2 regions of the Bradyrhizobium sp. CCBAU 53338 genome follow, and region 1 is predicted to be linked to the other one. Evidence: predicted binding sites of a transcription regulator. Region 1 holds the regulator's gene; the other holds the start of a gene.
What was found. The regulator PhoB, encoded in region 1, activates phosphate uptake and scavenging genes when phosphate is short. The targets are predictions, from matches to a motif close to TGTCATNNANCTGTCAT.
Positions count from the first base shown of each region.

Region 2: a site for PhoB is predicted at 2,400-2,416, ahead of phnF (phosphonate metabolism transcriptional regulator PhnF). Genes of this name have one in related genera too.

Region 1 covers NZ_CP030048.1:7,022,015-7,026,222, forward strand. Annotated here, with positions in the region: gene XH90_RS33065 (aspartate aminotransferase family protein) at 1-619, opposite strand, end outside; gene XH90_RS33070 (GcrA family cell cycle regulator) at 1,077-1,589, shown strand; gene phoB (phosphate regulon transcriptional regulator PhoB) at 1,692-2,405, opposite strand; gene phoU (phosphate signaling complex protein PhoU) at 2,428-3,144, opposite strand; gene pstB (phosphate ABC transporter ATP-binding protein PstB) at 3,156-3,977, opposite strand; gene pstA (phosphate ABC transporter permease PstA) at 3,974-4,208, opposite strand, start outside.
Region 2 covers NZ_CP030048.1:877,481-881,688, reverse strand. Annotated here, with positions in the region: gene XH90_RS04230 (alpha-D-ribose 1-methylphosphonate 5-phosphate C-P-lyase PhnJ) at 1-150, opposite strand, end outside; gene XH90_RS04225 (carbon-phosphorus lyase complex subunit PhnI) at 147-1,262, opposite strand; gene phnH (phosphonate C-P lyase system protein PhnH) at 1,266-1,874, opposite strand; gene phnG (phosphonate C-P lyase system protein PhnG) at 1,879-2,292, opposite strand; gene phnF (phosphonate metabolism transcriptional regulator PhnF) at 2,451-3,179, shown strand; gene phnE (phosphonate ABC transporter, permease protein PhnE) at 3,259-4,107, opposite strand; gene phnE (phosphonate ABC transporter, permease protein PhnE) at 4,104-4,208, opposite strand, start outside.

The DNA.
Region 1 (4,208 bases):
GCTGGCGCAGCGCCTTGAGGAAGCCGGGAGGCGCCGAACGCACGCCGCCCTCGCCCTGGATCGGCTCGATCAGGATGCCGGCGGTGTGCGGACCGATCGCCTTCTTCACGGCCTCAATGTCGCCATGCGGGATCTGGTCGAAACCGTCCATCGGCGGACCAAACCCTTCGAGATATTTTGCCGATCCCGTTGCGGCCAGCGTCGCCAGCGTGCGGCCGTGGAAGGCGCCCTCGAAGGTGACGATGCGGTAGCGCTCCGGATGGCCCTTGGAGAAATGATGATGGCGAACCAGCTTGATCACGCCCTCCAGCGCCTCGGCGCCGGAATTGCAGAAGAAGACGAAGTCCGCAAAGCTCTCGTTGCACAGGCGCGCGGCGAGCTTCTCGCCATCCGGGCTCTGGAACAGATTGGACATGTGCCAGAGCTTGGTCGCCTGCTCCTGCAACGCCTTGACGAGCGCAGGATGGGCATGGCCGAGCGCGTTCACGGCGACGCCCGAGGTGAAATCGAGATAGCGATCGCCATTGGTTGCGATCAACCAGACGCCTTCACCGCGCTCAAAACCGATGTCGGCCCTGGCAAAAACGGGGAGCAAATGCGGCGCTGCGCTGTTGGTCATGACGATCACTTGATTGTTGCGGACGGCCGACGCGTGCATTGCGCAACGCACCATTGACCGGCCCGGAAAACGAAACGTGCCGCCTTTTAAGGGCGGCACGCACGGCCATTTTAGGCCTGGTGATCCGGGTGTCAATGCCGCCCGGAAAGCCTCGCGAAACGCCGAATCCGTAGTCTTGCGGTGACGATTTTGCAGGATTTTCGCCACGGAACATGTGGAAGCGAGTCGGCGGACTCTTGCGCGCGAGTCACGCCATATTGTAGCGTTTGGCTTGTCAGATACGACATCTCGTGCAGCGGTTCTGATCCCAAGAGTCCTCATGTACCGGCGTAAACGTTCGGGCGCACTTCGCGCGCCCGGCGAGCCTTAAGGGATTCCGGCGGCACGGGTTTTTCGAGGCTTAGGCATTCGTTGTGCGGCCCCAGGATGGCGGGCGCGCGGCGAAGGAAAGGGTGCAATGACGGTTTTGACCTGGTCCGACGATCGCGTCGAGCAGCTGAAAAAGCTCTGGGAGGCCGGACTTTCGGCCAGCCAGATCGCCGCCGAGCTTGGGAATGTCACCCGTAACGCCGTGATCGGAAAGGTGCACAGGCTCGGCCTGTCCGGCCGCGCCAAGAGCCCCTCGTCAGCGGCTCCGCGGCCACGCAAGGCACGTCCTGCGCAGCACATGATGCGGGTGAGCAGGCCGATCGCGCGCGGCAACACCGCACTGGCGCAGGCCTTCGAGGTCGAGGTCGAGGCCGAACCCGTTACCTACGACAACGTGGTGCCGATGAGCCAGCGGCTCTCGTTGCTCGAGCTGAACGAAGCCACCTGCCACTGGCCGGTGGGCGATCCCTCGAGCCCGGATTTCTTCTTCTGCGGCGGCAAGGCCCTGTCCGGCCTGCCCTACTGCGCCCAGCACTCGCGCGTTGCGTATCAGCCGGCAGCCGATCGCCGCCGCGCACCGGCCAAGCCCGGCACGCGCTGAGTACAGCTTGAGACCGACATCGTCCCGGCACCGGCCGGGGCGAAAAAGAAAAGCGCGCCACCGAGCGCGCTTTTTTTGTTTTGCTTGCGGGCAGCTAGGTAGCTAGCCGGAGGCCTGCTCGGCCTTCGCGAAGCGATCGTCGAGCGCGTAGCCCGCGCCGCGGACGGTGCGGATCGGGTCCTGCTCGCGGCCGAGATTGAGCAGCTTGCGCAGGCGGCCGATATGCACGTCGACGGTGCGCTCGTCGATATAGATGTCGCGGCCCCAGACGCTGTCGAGCAGCTGCTCGCGCGAGAACACGCGGCCGGGATGCTCCAGGAAGAACTCGAGCAGACGGTATTCGGTCGGGCCGAGATCGATCGGCCGGCCCGAGCGCGCCACGCGGCGCTTTTCGCGGTCGAGCTCGATGTCGCCGAAAGCAAGCACGGTCGCGAGCCGCTCCGGGCTGGCGCGCCGCAGCAGCCCCTTCACGCGCGCCAGCAGCTCGGGCACCGAGAACGGCTTGACGATGTAATCGTCGGCGCCGGTCGCAAGGCCCCGCACCCGTTCGCTCTCCTCGCCGCGCGCAGTGAGCATGATGATCGGCAGCTGCTTGGTGTCGGACCGCGTCCGCAAGCGGCGGCACAGCTCGATGCCCGACAGCCCCGGCAGCATCCAGTCGAGCACAATCAAATCGGGGATATGCTCCTTGAGGCGGGTGTCGGCGTCGTCGCCGCGCATCACCGTCTCGACGTCATAGCCGTCGCCTTCGAGGTTGTAGCGGAGAAGCTCGGTGAGAGCTTCCTCGTCCTCGACCACCATAATGCGTGCGCCCATGGTCTGGTCGCTCCTTGCCTGATCAGGTGTTCGGGACCGTCGTGGCGAACGTCGTCATGTCGCCCTTCGGCCGCTTGTCGGTGATCGCCTGGCCTTCGATCATGTAGAACACGGTCTCGGCAATGTTGGTGGCATGATCGCCGATCCGTTCGATGTTCTTGGCGCAGAACATCAGGTGGATGCAGAACGAGATGTTGCGCGGATCCTCCATCATGTAGGTGAGGAGTTCGCGGAACAGCGAGGTGCAGATGGCGTCGACTTCCTCGTCGCCCTTCCACACCGCCATCGCCGCCGGCAGATCGTGCGCGGCATAGGCGTCCAGCACCGACTTGACCTGCTGCTGCACGAGGTCGGTCATGTGCTCGAGGCCGCGGAACAGTTTGAGCGGATGGAAATCCGTCTCCAGCGCCGCGACGCGCTTGCCCATGTTCTTGGCGAGGTCGCCGATCCGCTCGAGATCGGTCGCAACGCGCATGGCGCCGACGATCTCGCGCAGGTCCACCGCCATCGGCTGGCGGCGTGCGATGGTGAGCACGGCGCGCTCCTCGATTTTCCTCTGCAGCGTGTCGAGCTCGGCGTCGATGGTGACGACGCGCTGGCCGAGCGCGACGTCGCGGCGGATCAGGGCATCGACGGAATCGACGATCATGCGCTCGGCGATGCCGCCCATCTCGGCCACCAGGCGGGTGAGCTCCTGGAGGTCGGTGTCGAAGGCTTTTGCGGTATGTTCAGAACCCATGTCCCGTCTCCTCAGCCGAACCGGCCGGTGATGTAATCCTGCGTGCGCCGGTCGGACGGCGACGTGAAGATCTTGCTGGTGTCGTCGAACTCGATCAGTTCGCCGAGATACATGAAGGCGGTCTTGTCGGAGACGCGGGCCGCCTGCTGCATGTTGTGGGTGACGATCGCGATCGTGTAGTTCTCGGACAGTTCCTGGATCAGTTCCTCGACCTTGGCGGTCGAGATCGGATCGAGCGCCGAACAGGGCTCGTCGAACAGGATCACCTCGGGCCGCACGGCGACGGTGCGGGCGATGCAGAGGCGTTGCTGCTGGCCGCCGGAGAGCGACAGGCCCGAGGCGTTGAGCTTGTCCTTGACCTCGTTCCACAGCGCGCCGCCGCGCAGCGCCTTCTCGACGCGACCGTCCATCTCGGACTTCGAGATCTTCTCGTAGAGACGGATGCCGAAGGCGATGTTCTCGTAGATCGTCATCGGGAACGGCGTCGGCTTCTGGAACACCATGCCGACGCGGGCGCGCAGCAGGTTGAGATCGAGCTTCGGGTCGAGGATGTTGGTCTGGTCGAGCATGAGCTGACCGGTGACGCGCTGGCCCGGATAAAGGTCGTACATCCGGTTGAAGATGCGCAGCAGGGTCGACTTGCCGCAGCCCGACGGCCCGATAAAGGCCGTGACGCGGTTGGTGCCGAGCGCCAGGTTGATGTTCTTCAGCGCGTGGTGTTCGCCGTAATAGAAGTTGAGATTGCGCACCGTCACCTTGGCCGGGGCCTCCGGCAACGGCTGCTGCGATGCCAGATGAGCGTTGGAACTCACGGATACGGACAGATCGGTCATTTTACGGTCCTCTCGGCGCCAAGAATGCGCGCGCCAATGTTCAAGGCAAGCACGGTGAGCGTGATCAGCAGGGCGCCGCTCCAGGCGAGTTGCTTCCAGTACTCGTAGGGGCTCTGCACGAAGTTGTTGATGGTGACAGGCAGGTTCGCCATCGTCTTGGTGAGGTCCAGGCTGAAGAACTGGTTCGACAGCGCGGTGAACAGCAGCGGCGCAGTCTCACCCGCAACGCGC
Region 2 (4,208 bases), 1.2 Mb from region 1:
GCCGGTGCCCCAGCCATAGGGCATCGGCATTTCGCGGCTGGCGAACGGCACCTGATAGCCGGGGATCGCGATCGCCTTCAGGATCGCGCGGCGGATCATCCGCTTGGTCTGTTCGTCCAGATAGGCGAAATTGTAGGCGGGCGCGTTCATTCCGCGGCCTCCTTCATGGCGTCGGTCGCATTGGCTTCAGGAGAGGCTTCGGCAAATTCCTTGCGGAGCTTGCGGAGCAGACCGAGCTCGGACTGGAAGTCGACATAATGCGGCAGCTTCAGATGCTCGACGAAGCCGGTCGCCTGGACATTGTCCGAATGCGACAATACGAACTCTTCATCTTGCGCCGGGGCCAAGGCCTCTTCTCCAAGCTCGCGGGCACGCAGCGCCCGGTCGACCAGCGCCATCGACATGGCCTTGCGCTCGCTCTGGCCGAAGGCGAGGCCATAGCCGCGGGTGAAGCATGGAGCCTCCGTTGCGGAGCCCTTGAACTGGTTGACCATCTGGCACTCAGTGAGCTCGATCGCGCCGAGCGGCACGGCAAAGCCGACGTCTTCGGCAGCGAATTCGACCTCGACCTCGCCAAAGCGTATCTCGCCGACGAAGGGGTGATTGCGGCCATAGCCGCGCTGGGTGGAATAGCCCATTGCCAGCAGGAAGCCCTCGTCGCCGCGTGCGAGATTTTGCAGGCGCAGATCGCGGTCGGCCGGGAAATTCAGCGGCTCGCGGGTGAGATCGCCGACGCTGGCGCCCTCCTCGGCCTGCGGCGAGGGTTCGATCAGCCCGTCGCGGCCCAGAATGTCGGTCACGCGCGGCGTCGCCGCGGTTGACGCCTCTGACGTCGCCGGCGTTTCCGGCACAAAGCCTTCGCTAAGCGACGGATCCAGCAGGCGGTGCGTGTAGTCGAAGGTCGGCCCGAGGATCTGGCCACCCGGAATGTCCTTGAAGGTCGCGGACACCCGCCGTTGCACGCGCATCGCACCGGTGTTGACGGGCTCGCTGGCGCCGAAGCGCGGCAGGGTGGCGCGGAAGGCGCGGACCAGGAAGATCGCCTCGATCAGATCGCCGCGCGCCTGCTTGATCGCGAGCGCCGCGAGTTCGCGGTCATAGAGCGAGCCTTCGCTCATGACCCGGTCGACGGCGAGCCCGAGCTGCTCCGAGATCTGGTCGAGGGAGACTTCCGCAACGGCTTGATCGCCACGGCGCGCATTGGCGAGCAGACGATGGGCGTTCTCGATGGCGCGTTCGCCGCCTTTGACTGCGACATACATGCGTCAGCCTCCCCTGCTCACGACGCGGGTGGTGCGCGGGATCGCTACCACGGCATCATCGGCGACCAGCACCAGGTCGATGCCCCGCGGAAACAGGGTTTCGTTGAAGCTGAGCTGCTCGAACAAGTCGAAGGGCTTGATCGAGGCCTGGAGCGTCGCGACACCATCAATGCCGGGACCGCGGAGCTCGAAGGTCGGCCCTGAGTCCAGGCTCTCGACCTGAACGATCACGGTGGTGGAACGATCAGGATATTCGTTGGTGCCTAGCGCGAAACGCTCGAGATCGGGCAGCAACACACCATCGCTGATCAGCGCGAAGGCCGCGATGGAGGAATCCTGAATCACGGGCGCACCGGTGTGGAACTTGAGCCACTTCAAGACGTCGGTGCTTTCAGCCATCCGCGGATCGAGCCAGAGAGGCGTATCGTGATCGAACAGCGTCAACGCGATCGCGGCGGTGCCGCGCATCATCGTACCAGGCGTTCCCGCCATCGGCACGATACGCTGGACCGAGCCCGGCCGCGCCATCGCGTCCATGACCGAGCGAAAGGTCGATTGCGCCGACAACACCTTGTCGGCGAATCCCGGCGGCAGTTCCGCAATCGTGGTCATGGCCTCACCCCTCACCGCGCACCATGGTGTAGAAATCAACCTTCGTCGCCGCGGTCTCTTCCGCCACGCGGTTGCGCCGGACCATAAGCTGCTCGCGCAACGGTGCGATTACCTCGCGCTCGATCGCCGCGCCAAAATCACGCGACTGCACCAGCGCGTCGCACAGGGCGATCAGCCGCGCCTTCTCGCCGTCGCGTCCGAGCGCATAGCCGAACCCGACCTCACCGCTGGCAAGGCGCACGGCTGCGCGCGACACCGTGGCTTCGCCGAGATTGAACGGCGCGCCGTCGCCGCCGACCCGGCCGCGCAGCATGACCAGACCGTTCTCCGGTTCGCGCAGATCCTGATGGCCGGGCAAGGGAATCGTGCGGAGACGGGCGGCGATCTCGCCCGCCTCCGCGTGCGCCAGCACGGCCATGGCGGCCTGACGCTGCGCTTGCTGGTTGCTGTGCTGGTTCAACGAATCCACCGAACTTGCCGAATTCAAGTTGTCTATGATAATAGACAACTTGATACGGAAGCGCCATGACTGTTTCGTGACAAACGCATGATTTCTGGGCTAGGCTGACCGCCGACATGAGCATGCAGGACACCGCCTCCTCGGGCGTCGCGCTGTGGCGCCTCGTTGCCGACGGCATCGAGCGCGGCATTGCCGATGGCCGCTTCGCCGCCGGCGACAAATTACCAGGCGAGATGGAGATCGCCGAAACCTATCGTGTCAACAGGCACACCGTGCGGCGCGCGTTGGCGGCGCTTGCGGAACGCGGCATCGTGCGCGCCGAACGCGGCAGCGGAACCTATGTCGAGGCGCAGAAACTCGCTTATCCCTTGCGCTCGCGCACGCGCTTCTCCGAGATCGTCGGAGCCGAAGGCCGGGAGCCGCACGGTCGGATGATCGAGGCGTCAGAGGACGTCGCAACCCGCGAGCTCGCTCGCGAGCTGGGCTTGAAGACCGGCGCACCGCTGGTGCGGATCGAGGCCATTCGCCTGGCCGACCGCACGCCGATCTGCGTCTCCACCACATGGCTCTCGGCGGAGCGGTTTCCGGGCGCAGGCACGGTGTTTTCGGCCACGCGCTCGATGACGAGGATGCTCGAGCATTACGGCATCAGCGACTACCGCCGCGGCGCTACGAGGATCACTGCCGGCATCGTCGATGCCACCGATGCCGTACGGCTCGACCTGCCGCTGGGACGGCCGATCCTGGTGGTTGACGCGACGGACCTCGATCTCCAGGGCAAGCCGCTGGTGACCAAGCATTCGCGCTTTGCGGCGGAGCGGGTGGAGTTTGTGGTGGAGCCGTAGGCGGGTCGCCTACTCTCCCTCGCAGTCATTTGAGAGATGGACTCGCGGAGAGTCCCCGCAAGCGGGGCGAGGCGAGGAATCAGGCCACCGCCCGTTTTCCGATGATCGCAAAACGCAGCTTGCCCGAGACGAAATCGATCGCGGCGACGGCGACCAGGATCATCAGGATCAGGAACGACACCTTCTGCCATTCCAGCACGCGGATCTGTTCGGCGAGTTGGAGGCCGATGCCGCCGGCGCCGACGATGCCGATGATGGTGGCCGAGCGCGTGTTTGATTCGATGAAATAGAGCACCTGGCCGGCGATGACGGGCAACACCTGCGGCAAGAGGCCGAAGCGGATCTCGTGCAGCGCGCTGCCGCCGGAGGCGCGGATGCCCTCGACCTGCTTCTGGTCGGCGCCTTCGATTGCCTCCGAGAACAGCTTTCCGAACGCGCCGAAATCCGACACCGCGATGGCGAGCACGCCGGCGAACGGGCCGAGCCCGACCACGTTGATCCAGACCAGCGCCCAGATCAACGTATCGACGCCGCGAATCGAATCGAGGAAGCGCCGCACCGGAAAGCGGAGAAAGATCGACGGCACGACATTGCGCGCCGCGAACAGGCTGACCGGCAGCGCGAGCACTGCGGCGAGCGTGGTGCCGAGCAGCGCGATCGACAGGGTCTCGCCCAACGCCTTCAGATAGAGCGGCAGCGACGAACCGGGATCCGGCGGCATCATCATCACGCTGATCCAGCCGAGCTGGCTCAGCCCCGAGATGAAGCGCGACGGCGAGAACTCGAGATCGACCAGGCCATAGCCGAAAATGGCCATTGCGGCGATGAGCATCGCCGGCGTCGCCAGGCGCGCCGATGCGGGACGATTGAAGACACCGGGATAGCGCGCGCGGATCTCTGCGGTGTCGATGTCCTGCGGCTTGCTCAATTCCGCGCCTCCTTGCCGAACAGGCGACCGCGTACCCAGCCGGTCGTGATGTCGATCAGGAAGACCGTGACGATGATGGTCACGAGGATCGCGCTGACGTC